Linked DNA regions of Panacibacter ginsenosidivorans. The protein of the gene in region 1 binds, or shares a complex with, the protein of each later gene. Links are inferred from orthologs where the notes say so. Each region holds a gene or a part of one and is shown on either strand. Other genes may lie near its edges. The genes, in order: pfkA and rny.

Region 1 (10,096 bases):
AGGTGTTTTTCTTTTCTTTCTTTACAGGTAATAATTGGATCAACGATTGTATGCCATAGAATACGCCTTCTTCATCATTTCCATGAATATAAATTTTGTCTTTGTCAACAGTTAATTGATAACCACCTTTTATACCAGTACCTGATTCGTCAAAATCTAACACAATTGCATTCTTCCAATCTTTTTCTTTTTGCGATCCGGGCTGAACAATGAATTGTAATTTAAGGTCGTAATATTTCGTAAGATACTTATTGAAGAATGCTGCACTTTTCTGAACTTCAGTTGGTGTCAAAACAATTTTGGTTGAAGCAGAAAGTGTAAATATTTCCTGCCCAACTTCTACCTTTTGCGGCGCAGGAATGATGTTTAATGATTGCTGTGCAAAACACGAAACTGTAAGAAAAACAAAAAAGCAGAGCAGTAATGGTTTCATATTGTAATTTATTTTAGAACAGGTAAAATTATTTTTGATGCATATTGACTGTTGTGATAAATGCTGATATTACTTTTTATGAAATCTTTTGGATCGGCATGATAAATATCAATGAACTGTTGCGGATTTCTATCAGCCAAAGGAAACCAACTACTTTGAATTTGCACCATCAGCCTGTGACCTTTTTTGAATGTATGCGCAATGGATGGAAGTTCATATTTTACTTCTTCAACTTTGCCAGGTGTAAATGCTGAAGGTGATTCATAACTTTTTCTAAAGCGACCGCGGAAAATTTCTCCTCTCACGAGCATTTGATAGCCGCCCATCGGGTAAGTTTTCGCAGGATCATTATCTGCGTAGATATCCACATCATTATAAGAAAGATCATCAGGAAAAACGTCAATGATCTTTACTACGAAATCAGCATCTGTTGTTGAAATGCTGGTCATGATATCGGCTATCACATTTCCTGTTACAGTCATATCTTCTGTTAATACATCTGTTCGAAAAGTTAATACATCAGGTCTCCTTGAAGCAAAGCGTTGATCATCTGTCATGTATTCTCTTGTGCGGTTGAAATGCACATCTTCAGTGTATGGAACAGGATGCGCAGGATCGCTTGTATATGTTGTAGAGCCCTTTGTTGATGAGGGTTTCGACCAATCTAATTTGCCATCGCTTTGCAAATACATTGCTTTATCTTCTTTATTTGCAGGTGGCCATTGATCAAATGTTTTCCATTCATTAGCACCTGTAATAAAAATATTTGCCTCTGCAATTTTCGAAACATCGCCTTTGCCTTTCAGAAAATAATCAAAGAAAGGTATCTCAATATTCTGCTGAAAATATTCATTGGTCTTAGAATCAAAATGTATGTTGCCTAGATGTGAGCCATCATTGCTTGCCCACTGACCATGATACCACGGCCCCTCCACCAATTTATTAAATGCTTTACCGGGATTATTTTGTTCTGCTGCTTTATACGCGTTCCATGCGCCCCAGCAATCTTCTGCATCAAATAAACCGCCTACCCAAAGCATGGCAGGTTGCAAATTTTTTGTTGCATTGCGTGCATCACGTGCATGCCACCATGCATCATAGTTTGGATGTGCATATAAGTCTTTCCAAAACTTAATGCTATCGCCCATGTAGCTTTCCAGTTTTTTAAGCGAACCTGCTTCTAAATAAAATTTATAATTATCATGCGTTGGGTAATCAAAACCATCAGGGCCAATAGTTGTAGGCTTTGGTCTTGGTTTGCCAAATGATGAGTAGAATGCAAAAGCGTCCATTTGAAAAAATACTCCGTTGTGATGAAAATCATCTCCAATAAACCAATTTGTTACAGGGGCTTGCGGGCTAACGGCTTTCAGGGCAGGATGATTTGATGCAGCAGCCATCGTAGAATAAAAACCGGGATAAGAAATGCCAAATACTCCTACATTACCATTGTTGTCTGGAATATTTTTTACAAGCCAGTCAATGGCATCATATGTATCACTTGCTTCATCAATTTCATTTCCTTTTTTGTTTGCATTGAACGGACGGACATCTTCAAATGTTCCTTCACTCATCCAGCGGCCACGCACATCCTGGAGTACAATAACATAGTTTTCTTTAAAATAATTTTTCACATAGCTGTTCCAGAATGATCTGAAATTATTTTCCCCATAAGGTGCACATGAATAGGGTGTGCGTGTCATAAGTATCGGATGCTTTTCACCGTCATCTTTAGGCATGTAAACAGACGTAAACAATTTCACGCCATCACGCATAGGAATCTGCACTTCTTTCTTTGTATAATTATTTACGATCCAGGCAGAGTCAGCATTTTGTGCATGTGCATAATAAAATGAAATTACCAAAAGGCAGGTAAGCAATCTTTTCATACTTATAATTTGAGTAGCATTAAAATTATGCCATCTGAATTTGTTATTGCAGGAATTTTTTGAGCCAGGCTGAAGTATAAGCATTAAGCATTCGTTGCGTCGCACTCTTTTACTTTCTGTTGTATGCTGAACTTTTCTCATTAAGTTTAAACCGGAAAGCTAATACAGGCCTGTAATATTTCTATGCTGATTATTGGTAAATAATTCTTCAATATTTGCGTATTTGTAAAATCATGAAACCTTTGCTATGCAAAGATGCCACCGCTACTTCAGTACAAGAGTGCGACGCAACAGTTGATGCTATGAAATACAGGAGCATGGCTCATAATAAATAAAACATTAGTGTATAAACAACACAAAAAAATCCCCCCGATTTTTCGGAGGGATTTTTTTATTCAACTTTCGTTATTTTAAGTACGTTGGTCGGCAAATGCAGGTCGACCGGCGTACTGCCTGTGTTAATTACCGTATCTCCTTTTTTAAGAAAACCTCTTTCTTTAAGAATGTCTATCTGGTCGAAGATGATATCATCAAGACTATTTTCTTCGTCATAATAAAATGCTCGTACGCCCCAGCTTAAACTCAACTGGTTTACCAGTGTTCTTGTTTTAGTGAAAATATACAGAGGTGATTTTGGGCGATAACTGCTGAGAATAAAACCGGTGTAACCGCTCTGCGTCATACCAACCAACGCATCTGCGCTTACATCTTTTGCAATCTTACATGCATTGTAGCAAATAGCATCGCTGAGAAAAGACGGTGATTTGGCTTGCGGCACAAGATCTTCTTCGCGGTTATAACGGTATTCTGTTTTCTCAACTTCCAGGATGATCTTGCGCATAGTTTCTACTACAAGCGCGGGATGCTTGCCGGTTGCAGTTTCGCCACTAAGCATTACTGCGTCAGCACCTTCTAGCACAGCATTTGCAACGTCGGTGATCTCACTACGGTTTGGTTTAACGCGGTCGATCATACTTTCCATCATCTGTGTGGCAACGATCACGGGTTTTGCCCGGTGAATACATTTGCGGATAATATCGCGTTGAGCTGCCGGTACTTTTTCAACAGGTAGTTCTACCCCAAGATCGCCACGTGCCACCATTATACCATCTGATTCTACGATGATATTGCGAAGATCTTTGAGTGCGGAAGGCATTTCAATTTTGGCTATTACTTTACTGGAGCAGTTTGCTTCAGCTATTCTTTTCTTAAGATCGATAATATCTTCTGCCTTACGTACAAAGGAAAGTGCTATCCAGTCTACCTCCTGGGTAATAATAAATGCAAGATCAACAACATCTTTTTCTGTCATAGCAGGCAAAGAAATTTCTGTATCAGGAAGGTTTACACCTTTTTTTGGAAAAAGTGTTCCTCCATAAGTAACAGCTACTTTTACATCTCCAGCTTCTGTTATTTCTATAACAACAACTTCGAGTTTCCCATCATCTATAAGAATCTTATCGCCGACTTTTACATCTGCATGCAAGTCCGGGTAAGAAACATAAATTTTTTCTTTCGTACCTACTACTTTTTCTTTGGAAGTAAAAGTGAGAATATCTCCTGTTGCAATTTCAAGAGAACCACCTTCAAGATCACCCACCCGCAATTTTGGCCCCTGCAGGTCTGCAAGTATGGAAATATTATAAGGCTCTTTCTGGTTCATGAGTTTTATATACTCAATGATCCTTGCTTTATCTTGATGTGTACCGTGTGAAAAATTTAAACGGAATACATTTACGCCTGCTTTTACCAATTCAAGTAGTTTATCATAGGTGTCGCAGGCAGGTCCTACCGTTGCTACAATCTTTGTTCTGTGAAAAGAATGCTGTATACCTGCTTCTTTATCCATGTCTTTGTGCAGGTATTTGGTTATAGTTTCTGACATACTTAAAGCAATGTTTTAGTAATTGAAAAATAACAAAATTTCTTACCACTAACTGGCAAGGATCTTAACCATTTTCATCCAATCGTCACCTAATCTTTGTTTTTCCCTGATGGCTATTTCAATAGGAGTGTAGTGCATAGCGTTATTTAAAATACCTACCATAACATTATGCCTTCCTTCCAGCAAGCTTTCTACGGCATGATAGCCCATGCGGCTTGCAATCAACCTGTCTAAGCAAGTTGGAGAACCCCCTCTCTGAATATGCCCGAGAATAGTAACCCTTGTATCCAGATTGGGCAGGTTAGCTTTTAGTATTTCAGCCACGCCATTTGCTCCACCAGAGCTATGACCTTCAGCTACCACTACAAGGTTAACTAATTTTTTACGTTTCTCTTTTTCAGAAAGTGAAGCAATTACTTCTTCGATTGTAGTCTCTTCTTCCGGTATAAGAATATTTTCAGCACCTGTAGCAATACCACTGTGTAATGCTATGTAACCCGCATGACGTCCCATCACTTCTACAATAAAAAGTCGGTCATGCGCATCGGCTGTATCCCGTATCTTATCTATGCACTGCACAGCAGTGTTTACTGCTGTATCGAAACCTATCGTAAAATCTGTTCCGTAAAGGTCTTTATCTATGGTGCCAGGCAAAGCTACACAGGGTAAACCAAATTCCTGGCTTAACTTATAAGCTCCTGTAAAGCTTCCATTTCCACCAATAACTACAAGCCCATCAATGCCTCTTTTAACGAGGTTGGCATAAGCTTTTTTACGACCTTCTTCATTATAGAATTCTTTGCTTCTGGCAGTTTTAAGAATTGTTCCTCCACGTTGTATAATATTGGCTACTGACCGGGAGTCCATTTGTACAATTTCATCTTCAATCATCCCATTGTATCCCCGATAAATACCAAATACTTCCAGGCCATAATAAAGCGCAGTTCTTACTGCCGCCCTGATAGCAGCATTCATTCCCGGCGAATCGCCTCCTGAGGTCAATACCCCGATTTTGGTTACTGTTTTTGACATTGTATCAAAATAAAAATCATTCCGTTAAAAAATCTTCAGAAAGGCAGGCGAATTGTTAGATGAGTTGTACTACTCATTTGGCAACGAAAGTAAGGATTTGCTGATAAAATAAGAAGCGTAATAAAATTTACCATGTTTTAGTAATACGATTATATGTACATAAACCAATAATTTCAATCGACTCATTAAAAATCAATATGATTTCCTTAAATATCCATTACGGGTTTAAAATGTCTCTTTAGGATATATTATTGTTCATAAATTTCACAATGGAATCAAATGATTTGTATTTTTACAGTGTCCAAATCCAATATCCAAAACCGAAAGTCAGTTATCTAATTAAAGGCTCCCCCAAAATGGAGCTTTTTTTATTTTAGCCAAAAACTTTGCAAACGTATTGTTTCAAAAAGATATTACAGATGAAGAGTGCGACGCAACAAGTGATGCTATGAAATACAGATGTCGGGTACAAAAGACTAATAAGTTCAATTAGGCACTAATATCAACTTTTCTAATAATCTAAAAAAATAACTTATAAATTATAGCAGGGACAGCTAATAGCAATGTGACTGCGAATATGCCTTTGGCCGTTCGATCGTGTTTTGTATTTAATGCTATTGTAAAAGCGGCAGCATTTGCAAGTAAAGCAAAACTTATCATGGCCGTAAGTAATGAACTGGTGTGTATGACTACATTTAAAAAGTCAAAGAATTTGGCGGAACTTGCTTTCCAGAAATAAAATATAATTATACCTACAAAAGGAGCCAGCAACCCTATAACTATGCCAATGGGCAAACTATCTTTTTTCAACTTATTTTATAATTAAATATTTTTCCAATTTTTCTTTCAATACATAATGTGTAAGATCGAACTGTACGGGCACAACACTTATATAATTATTTTTAAGTGCCCATACATCGGTATCTTTTCCTTTATCAAAATTTATAAAGTCACCAGTTAGCCAGTAATATTTCTTTCCGTGCGGATCATGACGTTCATCAAATTCTTCTTCATATTTAGCATAAGCCTGTTTGCAAACTTTTAAACCTTTCAAAAGACTTTCCGGCACAGCAGGAATGTTTACATTAAGGCAAAGATGTTTGTCGTAAGCTTTATTTAGTAAATGCTCAACCAATAATCTAGCATATTTTTTTGATCCGGTGAAGTCTGCTTCAATACTATAATCAAGTAAACTGAAACCAACGCTTGGAATGCTTTCTATAGAAGCTTCCAATGCGGCACTCATAGTTCCCGAATAAATAACATTGATGCTGTGATTGGGGCCATGGTTTACACCGCTGAGACAAATATCAGGTTTACGATGGAGCACTTTATCAACTGCAAGTTTTACACAATCAACAGGCGTACCTGAACATTGATATGCATCTATTCCTTCAAATAAATGAACCGGGTGCATACGTAGCGGATGACCAATAGTAATTGCATGACCCATACCGCTTTGTGGCTTATCAGGTGCTACTACCACAATTTTACCTAGACCAGTTACACTCTCAACCAATGCCCTGATGCCTGGCGATGAAATTCCATCGTCGTTTGTGATCAGTATTATTGGTTCGTCTTTCTTTTTTGCTTTTGCCATATATGCAAGGTAAATCTTTTTGATTGCAGGAAACAGCAGGCTGCTTACAGTTAGTCAGGAGTAATAAATTTATGAACCAAACACTTGTACATAAATGAAACTTCCGTTGCGTCGCACACTTGTACGTTCAAAACTTTATGCATCAATTATCAAGCAGGTCTGCTAATTGTTTTAATTCATTTTTTTTATAGCTCAAATCACTGGTGTCAAAGCATTTCGCTAATTCCTCAATCAGTATTTGTATAATTCTTTTTTTTGAAAGCGGTTTAAAATAAGACGCAACGGGTGGCACAGATATTCTTTTAAAATATTGTTCCACATCTTTGTGCGTAAATGGATGGCCGGTAGTGGCATCAACATAAAAAATGATCTTACTTTGTGGATTATCAGTGATATTCAACGGGTCGGTATCATTATTAAAAAAAGCCAGTACAAACTGGCGGGGTATATTAATAGCCTTAACAGGGATATCAAGCAGCTCTGCCAATACAAGGTATAAAATGCCATTAGAAATAGCGTTGCCCTTTTTACATTGTAATACTTTGTGCAGAAAAAAATCATCAGGGTTAAGATAAGCGATCTCAGTTCCCTTTAGTTTATAGTAATTATACAAGATGTTACTAACTACGTTTGCCTGCTCTAAAGATGTGAGGAAACTGTTTAATTCCAGCCATACATTGCGTCGGATCTTTTCTATTTCCTGTATTACCGGAGTTGTATGTAATTCAGGGTATTGAAATTTAGCTACAAGCAAAGCGCCAAACAAAAGATCATGATAGGCGCTATCCCGCCATTCTGTAAGATCGTTGGTAAGATCTGTATAGTGCAACCTGTGTATCAGCATTTCTATCCGGCTTTGGATATCATTGCTGGGCGTGGTTTCCCAAAGATTTTCCAGATTAGGAATGATACCTGTACCATAATGTACTATTCTTTCCGATACGTTAGAAAATACCTCTTCATCAGGATCATCGATCAATGTAAATAAGGCTGATATTTCTTTTGTTTCGTTCATAACGGATATGCAACCCAAACTAAAGAATTTTTATCATTATATCAATGAGTTAGTTATTAAGCTATGTGGATTATGTAGCAGTTATAAAAGAGATTTGTGGATTACTTTTTAAATGCAGCCTGTATTGTTATAAGCTTTTCTGCAATAAGCTGCATAAAGAGCTGAACGTACAAGTGAGTGACACAACAAAGGCCTAATAATAGTAATGTAGTTTAGTGCAATAAAAAAAGCTCCTTTATCTAAGGGAGCCTCTCTTATAAAATTATTATACCAAACTTATAACACGATCATTGCATCTCCATAACTGAAGAAGCGGTATTTATCTTTAATGGCTTTTTTGTAAGCTTCCATTGCAAGATCATAACCGGCAAAAGCACATACCATAATTAACAAGCTTGTCTTTGGTAAATGAAGATTGGTTACAAGACTATCCGCAACATTGAACTGGTATGGAGGGTGAATAAAAATATTTGTCCAGCCCTCACTTGGTTTCAATAATTTCTGTGCAGTAAAACTTGTTTCCATTGCACGCATAGTAGTCGTGCCAATAGAACAAATGCGATGCCCTGTTTCTTTTGCTTTGTTTACAATGCGGCAAGCCTCTTCATCTATTTTATAATACTCAGCATCCATTTTATGCTTGCTCAGATCTTCTACTTCAATAGGGCGAAATGTTCCAAGTCCTGTATGCAAAGTAACTTCTGCAAAACGAATACCTTTTATTTCGCAACGTTTAATCAGTTCCTGGCTAAAATGCAAACCTGCAGTTGGCGCTGCCACAGCACCTTCATGTTTTGCATATACGGTTTGATAGCGCTCCCTGTCTTCTTCATCGGGCTTGCGTTTGATATATTTAGGCAAAGGTGTTTCGCCTAAGAACTCCAACATTTTTTTGAAACTCTCATCATCATTATCCCACAAAAAACGAATGGTACGGCCGCGGCTGGTAGTGTTGTCGATTACTTCTGCAACCAGTTCGTCATTTTCACCAAAATATAATTTATTACCAACGCGTATTTTTCTTGCGGGATCAACGATCACATCCCATAAACGATTGGGTTTATTTAATTCACGCAACAGGAAAACTTCAATACGGGCACCGGTTTTCTCTTTGCGGCCATACATGCGTGCAGGAAATACTTTGGTATTGTTTACAACAAAAACGTCTTTGTCGTCGAAGTATTCAAGAATGTCTTTAAAATGTTTGTTTTCTATATTACCTGTCTTGCGGTGAACAACCATCATACGGCTGTCTTCTCGGCGTTTCGTAGGATTTTGAGCAATAAGGTTTAGTGGAAGATCGAATCTGAACTGCGATAATTTCATGTGTCTACTGATTTTTGTATAGGCCACATTTAACTCGCCGCCGCCTTACGGGGCGGTTCGTGCAATGCAACTGTAATAATTCAAAAGTGGGCAAAAGTACAGCGAAAAATTGATTCTGTAACTTTATTTTTCTAAATTACAGGTAACTGTTCAATTGTTGCTTTATATCCATTCAATCCCGCTCAAGAGAAAATTTGTAAAACGGGAAATTGGAAGCAGGACTCTGCCGGCGTAACAGGAAGATAAATATAAGGGGGTGATTGATGCATAATTTTTTGTTCCTATCTTTTGCACTACTATTAAACTTTGTTGCGTCGCACTCTTGTACCATTTAGTACAATATGCAGCATAAAACTATCGAATAGCTTTATGAAATAATGATCAGCACTGCATCTTAATTCTTTCAAATAAAAACGTCATTTAATCTTTATTGTTATTAATCAATAATAATATTGCAATGATGTTTTTTCAACCAATTGTATCAATATGAAAATGAAAATTGTCTTTGTGCTGTTGAGTATCAGTGTTGTCTTATTCGCCAACCCCTTTAAAAGCTTTTCACAGAAAAAAAATACTGATTCAAAATCCAATACTGCTGCTGCAAATCAAAAAAAATATCCCAGCCTTTTATGGGAAATAACAGGCAACGGCCTAGTTAAACCATCTTACCTTTTCGGTACGATGCATATCAGCAATAAAATGGTGTTTAACCTCAGCGATTCATTTTATAAGGCCATTAAGAGTGTAGATGTTGTGGCACTTGAACAAAACCCCGAGGTTTGGCAGGAAGCCTATTCCCGGGAAGATTTTAATGGTGGCAATGATTTTATACATTCTCAATTGTTTCGCAGTTTTAATATGTCTAATGAAAGATTAACAGAGCAAACATTTTCGCTTTCAAATTATGAATCTAAAA
Region 2 (10,104 bases), 1.1 Mb from region 1 along the record:
TTTCCGTAGAAACATCTCTAATGGCTTCTTTCGCTGCAATGTTTCCTTCATAGCTTTTGTTTTTAGCAAGGGAAATTGCGTAGTTGAATTTAATGATTTTATTACTCGCACTGTTGAATAAGGTTTTAAAAGCAAAAGAGTGCGACGCAACAATGCCCCATTCATGATCGATAGCCTGGTTCAAAAGCTGCTTTAAACTAAAAATAAAAAAGGCAGAAGATTTAATAAGTCTTCTGCCTTTTAAAAATTTTATAAATAAAACTACATGCGTTTTTCTTTGATCCTTGCACTCTTACCGCTACGCTCTCTTAGGTAGAATAATTTAGCACGGCGTACTTTACCAACCTTATTCAACTGCACTGATTCCACGTTTGGAGAAAAGAAAGGAAACACTCTCTCAACACCCACACCATCAGATATTTTACGCACAGTAAAAGTGGCTGTTGCACCTGTACCCTGTATCTTTAATACATCTCCGCGGAAACCCTGGATACGTTCTTTACCGCCTTCGATAATTTTATAATTGACAGTAACATTATCACCAGCTTTAAACTTTGGATATGTTTTTTTTGCTGTAAGCTGCTCGTGTACAAACTGAACTGCTGCGTTCATAACTTAAATTTTAAGGACGGCAAAGGTAAGGGGTTTTGCCAATAATATCAGTATTGTTTACTATTTTTTTGCTACGTCTAAACTTTTTTCGGGAACTGCAGCTTTTTACCTGGCCACATTTACGGCTCTTTTCTCCCTGATAACCGTAACCTTTATCTGGCCCGGGTAAGTCATTTCTGTCTGAATCTTTTGAGCAATTTCAAAGCTAAGTTTATCACTGTCAGAATCACCTACTTTATCGGCCTCGACAATTACGCGTAATTCTCTGCCAGCCTGTATAGCATAGGCTTTTTCCACACCCGGATAAGAAATAGCCAGCGTTTCAAGATCTTTAATACGTTGAATGTATTGCTGCATGATCTCGCGTCTTGCACCTGGTCGTGCGCCACTAATGGCATCACAAGCCTGTATAATAGGTGAGATAACATATTGCATTTCCATTTCATCATGGTGGGCACCGATTGCATTCACTACTGCAGGGTTCTCGCCATATTTCTCTGCTAATTTAGCACCCAATAAGGCGTGGCTCAGTTCAGTTTCTTCATCCGGCACCTTGCCTATATCGTGAAGTAGACCTGCCCGTTTGGCAAGTTTTACATTTAATCCTAATTCAGCCGCCATGATACCACAAAGATTGGCTGTTTCTCGGCTGTGCATCAACAGGTTCTGACCATAAGAAGAACGGAAACGCATTTTTCCTACAATTCTTACCAATTCCTTATGTAATCCATGAATACCGAGCTCAATAACAGTTCTTTCTCCTATTTCCATTACCTGCTCTTCCAGTTGCTTACGGGTCTTTTCTACTACTTCTTCAATACGAGCCGGATGGATACGACCATCAGCCACAAGCCGCTGTAAACTTAAACGGGCTATTTCACGGCGAAGTGGGTCAAATGAAGAAAGGATGATTGCTTCCGGGGTATCATCTACAATAAGATCAACACCAGTGGATGCCTCAATAGCCCTGATATTACGGCCTTCACGACCAATAATCTGGCCTTTTATTTCGTCACTCTCAAGATTGAAAACGGTAACTGTATTCTCAATTGTTTGCTCCGCAGCGGTACGCTGTATAGATTGTATGATGATCTTACGGGCTTCTTTATTTGCTTTTTGGCGGGCATCCTCAATAATTTCCTGTTGAAGCGCAAGTGCCTGAGTCTGTGCTTCATTTTTTAGACTTTCTACCAATTGTGCTTTTGCTTCATCGGCTGTTAGTCCGGCAATTTTTTCCAGCCTGCGGATATGCTCTTCCTGGTGCTTTTCCAGTTCTGTTCTTTTGTGATTAACTACTTCAATCTGCCTGTTTAAGTTTTCCTTAATAGCCTCGTTATCTTTAACCTGTTTCTCCAGTGAAGCTTCTTTCTGATTAATGCTGATCTCTTTCTGCTTAATACGATTTTCCGCATCGCTAATCTTCCTGTTACGATCGAGCACTTCTTTATCATGCTCAGACTTTAGCTGTACAAATTTTTCTTTCGCCTCAAGAATCTTTTCCTTTTTAGTAGTCTCGGCTTTAAGCTCTGCTTCGGAAATTATTTTTTGAGCCTGAGATTCGGCTTCAGCAACCTGTTTTTTAGTATCTTTTGCAAAAATGAACTTACCGGCTATAATACCTATCGCTATTGATACTAAACTGATTATAATATAAATAACATTCTGATCCATGCTTTTGGGTTTTTAAATAATTCTTTTTCTTATGGTTATGCACTTTATTCATCTGATGAATAGGTGGTAATCTGCGAAGATAAATAAAGGAATAGAATTATGTATTATAGAATTACCGGTGTAGTGAAATTGGCATTATATTAATAGCTTAATTGCAATGAATTGATTCCTGAAGCTAAAAGTTTCAACTTAGTTAAACCTATACCCCCTAAGAAATTCTTCAGTGAACATTCGTTTTTTACCTTCTAACTGAATGTCTGTTACATGGATAAATCCATTACTACATGCAAACTTGAGATACGTTTTATGATCTGTATGAAGACTTCCGTTTTCAAAATTATGCATTGCCATCTCTTTTTTACTTTGATAAATCTTGAATGCCTTCTCATTTAATAAAGTAAAGGCACCGGGAAAAGGAGAAAGGCCGCGTACCAGGTTATGAATTTCATCTGTTGATTTATTCCAGTCTATTTTACAGGTTTCAGTAAAAATTTTCGGAGCATGCTTTATTTCCACAGCAATATTTTGTTGTGGCATTTCTTTTAATTTTCCTTCACCTAACTGCTGAATGGTCTTCACAAGTAACTCCGCTCCCACTTCTTTCATTTTATCGTGGAGCTCCCCTGCAGTCTCATCCTCTCCAATTGGAATAACGGCTTGTAATAGAATATTGCCGGTATCAATTTCATGCTGTAATTTGAAAGTAGTAACACCTGTTTCTTTTTCCCCATTAATAATAGCCCAGTTAATAGGTGCTGCTCCCCGATACTGTGGTAATAAAGAGCCGTGTACATTGATTGTTCCAAGGGGTGGCATATTCCAAACAATTTCTGGTAACATGCGAAAAGCTACCACTACCTGTATATCTGCATTCAGTGATTTTAGCTCATCAATAAAAGCAGGATTCTTGAGTTTTTCTGGCTGCAAAATTTTCAACCCTTTTTCAACAGCATATTTCTTAACGGCACTTTCATTCATTTTCATACCGCGACCGGCAGGTTTATCAGGCGCTGTTACAACCCCCACGATGTTATACCCGGATTCGACCAAAGCATTAAGTGATGCCACAGCAAATTCGGGGGTACCCATAAAAACAATGCGAAGATTTTTATCCATTTGCAAAAGAACAATCTGAAATCTATAAAGAGAAATCTACATGCGTTAAAAATCGGAGTACAAAAGATATTTTTTCCTGATCTTTTTAAATGCTTCAAGTTTTGGCTGCCAGCTTTTACAAATTTCGTCTTCTGTTTTTCCGGCTATTAACTGTTGCATCAATTCATCATTGCCTGCAAGTTTATTAAAGAAATAATCTTCTGGCTCCTGGTTGAACCTTTTCGGTTTTATAAAAAAGTTCTCTTTATCAGGAAAGAGCTGGTAAGCCCGAATCAGCCACTTTAGTTGAATTCTTACAGGGCTTTTTTCCTTCATTACTGCCAGATTCCAGCCATAGCAAACTTTATCTTTCCATTTAGGGTCCTGTGCTCCGGCATTTGATTTTGGCGTAAAAGCGTATAAAGAATCAGGCAGATCAGGGTGTCCAAAAATCTGAAACGGATGTTCTGTGCCCCTGCCTTCACTTAAAACAGTTCCTTCAAAAAAACAGGTAGAGGGATACCAATAAATGGCATCCATGTCTGCAAGATTAGGTGAAGGCTTTACAGGCAATACATACCTGCTTTTATGCGTATAGTTTTTACACTTAATAACGGTAAGCCTGAAGTTATTATGCTCTTCTTCAAAGCCCAACACTTCTCCTAACGAAATTTTGCCATCTGCCTGTCTTGCCGTTTTCCATGGCAGCCACTCTTCTCCTAATAACATTTTTGCATATTCACCTATCGTCATTCCATATACAACAGGCACAGGCTGCATGCCTACAAAACTTTTGTAAGAGGAATCTAATACAGGGCCATCCACATAAAATCCGTTGGGGTTGGGACGGTCAAGAACAATTACTGGCAAATTATTTTGAATAGCACTCTCAATAAAATACTGCAATGAAGAAATAAAAGTATAAAAACGAACACCTACATCCTGGATATCAAAAAGCATTATGTCCACATCTTTCAGGTCCGCTGCAGCGGGTTTTAATTTTGCACCATATAAAGACACAACCGTTATTCCTGTTTTTTCATCAATATATGTTTTAATGTTTTCACCCGCATCTGCAGTACCTCTGAAACCATGTTCGGGTGCAAATATTTTTGTTACGTTTACACCGAGTCTTTGTAAACTATCCACCAGGTGCGTGTTACCAATAACAGAGGTCTGATTCGCAAAAACGCCCACCTTTTTCCCCTTTAATAAAGGCAGGTATTCTGTAGTTTGATAAGCACCGGGTAATATTATTTTTTCATTTGATGCAACTGCTTTTTTAGGTTGTGCATTTACTGCGACAGTCATTATACATATAACTAAGAAAAAAAATATTTTTTGCATAGCACCTGTTTATAAAGCAGGAAAGTTAACTAAAAATAATTGCCCGAAAATGTGGATAGGCTTACCTTGCAGCCTCAAAATGGTTGGTACCTTCTGACTTGTTGAATTATATACTTCACCTGAAGTGTGCGACGCAACGGAAGCTGATGGTTGTAAAAAAGCTGACCTCAAAAAAATTAAAAAGCAAAAAACATTTACATGCAACAAGTAAAGAGTGGTGATACCGTTAAAGTGCATTACCATGGTAAATTAACAGATGGTACCACATTTGATTCTTCGGAAGGCCGCGAACCGCTTGAGTTTGAAGTGGGTGCCGGTATGATGATACCTGGTTTTGACAGCGGTGTGCTGGGTATGATCGTTGGCGAAAAGAAGACCATTAGTATCCCCGCAGAAGAAGCATATGGTCCAGTGCAGGATGAAATGCTGATGGAGTTCCCTATCGACCGTTTTCCTCCTGACATGAAGCCAGAAGTTGGTATGACATTGAACATGAGCAATGGACAAGGTCAGCAATTTCCTGTAGTGATTGCAGAAGTAAAGGAAGATGCAGTGATACTGGATGCCAATCATCCGCTTGCAGGCAAAGAACTCATTTTTGATATTGAAATGGTAGAGATTGCAGGTGGCAGTTCACTAATAATTATGCCCTGATTAAATATTTAAGGTAAATAAGTTTTATAACGTAAGAGGTTCGGTAATTGCATTGCCGAACCTCTTGTTATTAATAGTATGTAAAATTTGATACCGGGCTGTATTGCTAATGGCATCACCTCTTGCGTCGCACTCTTGTACTGTGAATTTATTACTCAACTTGCAGCACGTTGTTATAAAGATTTAATAATTCCAAATTCATCTATCTCAATTTTCTTTTCACTTTGCAAAAACTCCAGCACTTTCCATATTTTCTCTTTTCTTATACCCTGCAAATGCTCTAATAGATCTTTAACCGGAATAGCAATGTTATCTGTATGATGAAATATACGCTGCTGAATTTTATTGAATTCTTCTTCGGTCAAACCGCTTCCTTTTTTATGCAGGCATACATCACAAATGCCGCATTCTTTTACTGCTACATCACCAAAGTAATTAGAGATATATTTACTTCTGCATTCTTTTTGCAAATGCAGATAACGAAGCATAGTTTCTGTTCTTAATTCAAATTGCTGTTTCCGCTGCAGGTAATTTTCATGATTGATATAAAGGAATTGTGCAGGCGCCCTGTTAAGTATAAAATAGATTTGTGGTGTTTCTTTCTGTGGCAGGTATTCAATAATACCAAGTGCATCTAAGTGCATTAATTCACTCCTTACCTCTTCAATTTTCTTACGGGTGAGTTTTGCTATTTGTCTTTCATGCACAGATACACGGTTATTATACACACCTTCATAAGTGCGGAGCAAACATTTTATTACTGGTTCAAGTGAAGGATGACTTTGTTCAAAATCAAGTAACAACTCTTTTGCTACCAGAAACTTTACCTGAGATGGTAAAAAGATACTTTCATTAAAAGTAAGATGGCCTTCCTGCTCCAATACTTTCAGTACGTTAATTACAAGGTGAATGTCGAGTTTAAAATTCTTTACAAATTCGTTCAGATCAAAATCATAATAACATCCTTCACCTGAACCTACAGGTATTTGCAAATAATCAGCAAGTGCCTGGTATATTTTTCTTATGTCATACATTACCGGGAAACGAACATCTGGTAAGGCTTCCAGTGTAGCTGCATCTTCTGGCTGGTATAACAATACAGCATAAGCTCTTTTACCATCTCGCCCTGCACGACCGGCTTCCTGGTAATAATTTTCCAGACAATCAGGTGTATCATAATGTATAACTGTTCTTACATCTGCTTTGTCAATACCCATACCAAATGCATTGGTGCAAACGATCACCCGTGTCCTATTGTTTATCCAGGACTCCTGTTTATTATTTCTGTCATCCTGTGATAAACCGGCATGATAAAAATCTGCTGATATATTTTGTAATGATAAAAGATGTGCAACTTCTTTGGTCAATCTCCTGTTTCTGCAATAGATAATACTACTACCATTAACATTCTTTAATATCTCCATTACTCTGTTGATCTTACTATCCACTTTAAAGACACTGTAAGAAAGATTTGGTTTTTCAAATGACTGGCGAAATATATTCGGCTCTTTAAATCTTAATTTGACAACAATATCATCCTGCACCAACGGTGTTGCCGAAGCCGTTAAGGCAAGTATAGGAACATCAGGCAATTCATCACGCAAATTGGCTATACGTAAATACGGCGGACGAAAATCATAACCCCACTGCGACACACAATGCGCTTCATCAACAGCAATAAGACTAATGTTGAGATGATGCAATGATTCTTTAAACAGGTTTGTTTCTAAACGTTCCGGGGAGAGATAGAGAAATTTTATATCACCATGCGATGCCTGTTGTAGTGCTTGTCTTACTTCATAAAATGTCATGCCGCTGTGGATAGAAATTGCAGGTATATTTCGCTTAACTAAATTTTCTACCTGGTCTTTCATCAAAGCAATTAATGGAGAGATCACCAAACACAAACCGTCTTTCATCAATGCAGGCACCTGGAAGCAAACAGATTTACCGCCACCTGTTGGCAATAATGCAAGCGTGTCTTTTTCATCAAGAACAGAGGCTATAATTGCTTCTTGTTGTGGGCGGAAAGCATCATGATGCCAGTATTGTTGTAAGATATTTAATGCAGTCTCATTCATTAATTAAAAAGGCAGCTTTGATTATTGCTGCCTAAAGATATAAAGATGAAAGTAATGAGACGCAAGGAACTATGCCATGAAACCTCTTTGTTTGTGACAAAAATCTCTACACCACTTTTTTCCAATTCAGTCTTACAGAATTCACTGCCAGTACAACATCACTTAAACCCATGATCAATGCGCCAAATGCTGGACTGAGCAAGCCGACTGCTGCAACAGGAATCGCAATAACATTGTATAGAAATGCCCAGAATAAATTTTGCTTAATAGTAATATATGTATGCTTTCCCAAACCTAATGATAGTGGTAAATTTTTCAATCCATGATTCATCAAAACAACCTGTGCACTCTGCATGGCAACCTGTGAAGCTTCACTCAACGAAATACCGACCGTTGCTTTGGCAAGCGCCGGCGCATCATTAATTCCATCGCCTACCATGGCAGTTGGTGCAATGCTGTTATAGTAAGCAAGCTTTTCTAATTTTTGTTCAGGTGTTTGTTCTGAAACTACTTCTTCAATACCCAGCTCTTTTGCCACCTGTTCGCATTTTTCTTTTTTATCGCCACTTAGTAAAATAGTTTTGAACCCACTCGCATTTAATAAGGTAATAACTTGTTTTGCTTCCGGTCTTATATCATCAATTACGTCAATCCAGCCTAATAAAATGTTGTTTCGAATAATATAGACGTTATGTGAATGATTTTCTGTTAAACCAACTGCAGCTTTAAAAGAACCCGCAATATATTCATTACCTTCTTTGTCCAGCGCTTTCATACCATTACCTTTTACCTCTTCTATCTTCTGCCAGCGCATTTCATTTTTTGTTTTCCATTCTTTTGAAACACTTTGTGCCACTGGATGATTAGAGTAACGTTCCAGCGAGTAAGCAATCCTCTTAAATTCCTCTTCACTAAAATCCGGAACAAGTACTCGCCATTTTGCAATCCTGAATTTTCCTGTTGTCAGTGTTCCTGTTTTATCAAACACAACCTGTTTGATACTTTTAAAAACTTCAAGGCTTCTTGCATTTTTAAAAAGAACTCCATTCTTTGCTGCACGACCTAAACCAACAGCAATTGCTGCAGGTGTTGCAAGTCCCATTGCACATGGACATGAGATAACTAAAACTGCAATAGCTCTCAACAAACTCGCTCCAAAACCGATGTCGGTAAAATAATAATTGATGAGTAAAGTCACTACTGATATGCTTATAACAACAGGAACAAATATGGCGCTGATCTTATCTGCCAGTTGCTGTACAGGTGGTTTCTCTGTTTGTGCTTCTTTTACGAGTTTTAAAATATTACTCATCACCGTATCTTCACCAACTGCTGTTACATATGCTTTTATAGTTCCATCTTCCAATATACTTCCACCCATCAGTTTATCATTCATCTTTTTTTCTACCGGTGCACTTTCACCCGTAATGATTGCTTCATTCACACTCGCTTCGCCCCAGAGAATTTTGCAATCCATCGGCACATGTTCGCCATTTTTAATAAGTATAAGATCGCCTACTTTTAAACTGGTACTTTCAACAGGAAAAATATGTTCGTTATGCTGGTCATCATAAGCGATCATATTCGCCATTACCTTTTGTGTAACTGTTAATTTTCTTAATGCAGCCTGCGTAGTCTCCACAGATTTATCTTCCATCCAGTTGCCGAGAAATACCAATGTAATAATAGCTGCAGCAGTTTCATAAAACATATACTGCTCTGCGTGGCCGATCAATGTGCCATACAAACTATAACCAAAAGCAGCAACAGCACCCAATGCTATCAGCACATTCATATTGGGTATTCCTTTCAACAAACTTTTGATAGCGCTTCTTCCAAAAAAATCCATACCCACAATAAACACCGGAACAGTTAATGCCAGTTGCACATAAGGATTCATCAAAGCATGGATATGAATACCCGGTATCATATTTATAAGCATTGGTGCAGTAAAAATGATGCAGAACAAAAAACGATGTAAATGATTTTTAAAAAGTTTTTTATTTTTTGTACCTGTTTGTGCAAGTATTCCATTTGCTACATGATATCCCAACCCTTCAATGCCTTTTTCCAAATCAGGTTTTGCTACGTTTCCATTTATATCAAAACTCACATCGCCACCAATAAAATTTACTTTTACATTCTGCAACCCTTTCCCTTCAAGATATTTATGAATGGTAAGTGCACAATTGGTGCAACTCATCCCTTCCACTTTCCAGTTTACCTTTTCCATTTGTTAATTTTTTGTGAACCCGGCAATTGAATAATTATGATGCAACAGTTGCGTCGCACTCTTGTGCATTCTGTTTTTTATTCAGCAGTAGTAAACGACACAATTGAAGCTGGGTTTATCATTGCGGGATTACAGTGCAAAGTTAGCTTTGATATCCAAACGGTTTTTCTGTAAGTGGAATATCTTTTTAACCATGTTGCAAATTATACTCGTTGCCCTGCTGACATACAATAAAAAGTACAAGCGTGCGACGCAACAGTTGATGCTATAAAAAACAAAAGCCCGGAACAAAATTTTCTTTTGCTCATAACAAATAAATGCGCAAAACATTTTAAGCAAGCATTGCAACCATTCATAACAACATTTACACCGTTGATACATAAACAGCATAAACCTGCTGTAATGTTGAAG

The links.
Region 2: pfkA (region 1) and rny share a complex: the UniProt entries of both Bacillus subtilis proteins name them as parts of the possible RNA degradosome complex. The link is inferred for Panacibacter ginsenosidivorans from one-to-one orthologs.

What each region holds. Positions count from the first base shown.
Region 1 is NZ_CP042435.1:1,229,680-1,239,775, reverse strand. Bases 3,248-6,092 are described here. They hold pfkA (6-phosphofructokinase), read right to left. Parts: upstream 5,240-6,092; coding sequence 4,256-5,239; downstream 3,248-4,255. Other genes in these bases: surE (5'/3'-nucleotidase SurE), read right to left, coding at 6,051-6,092; pyk (pyruvate kinase), read right to left, coding at 3,248-4,207. Also shown: FRZ67_RS05150 (beta-N-acetylhexosaminidase), read right to left, coding at 1-433; FRZ67_RS05145 (CocE/NonD family hydrolase), read right to left, coding at 442-2,322; more of pyk, read right to left, coding at 2,714-3,247; more of surE, read right to left, coding at 6,093-6,839; FRZ67_RS05125 (transglutaminase-like domain-containing protein), read right to left, coding at 6,982-7,854; tRNA preQ1(34) S-adenosylmethionine ribosyltransferase-isomerase QueA, read right to left, coding at 8,131-9,180; FRZ67_RS05115 (TraB/GumN family protein), read left to right, coding at 9,667-10,096. UniProt on the Bacillus subtilis protein: Catalyzes the phosphorylation of D-fructose 6-phosphate to fructose 1,6-bisphosphate by ATP, the first committing step of glycolysis.
Region 2 is NZ_CP042435.1:2,315,442-2,325,545, forward strand. Bases 1-2,853 are described here. They hold rny (ribonuclease Y), read right to left. Parts: upstream 2,284-2,853; coding sequence 718-2,283; downstream 1-717. Other genes in these bases: FRZ67_RS09695 (hypothetical protein), read right to left, coding at 1-184; rplS (50S ribosomal protein L19), read right to left, coding at 262-612; fmt (methionyl-tRNA formyltransferase), read right to left, coding at 2,473-2,853. Also shown: more of fmt, read right to left, coding at 2,854-3,399; FRZ67_RS09715 (exo-beta-N-acetylmuramidase NamZ family protein), read right to left, coding at 3,445-4,725; FRZ67_RS09720 (FKBP-type peptidyl-prolyl cis-trans isomerase), read left to right, coding at 4,924-5,379; FRZ67_RS09725 (RecQ family ATP-dependent DNA helicase), read right to left, coding at 5,553-7,460; FRZ67_RS09730 (heavy metal translocating P-type ATPase), read right to left, coding at 7,567-9,693. UniProt on the Bacillus subtilis protein: Endoribonuclease that initiates mRNA decay. Initiates the decay of all SAM-dependent riboswitches, such as yitJ riboswitch. Involved in processing of the gapA operon mRNA, it cleaves between cggR and gapA.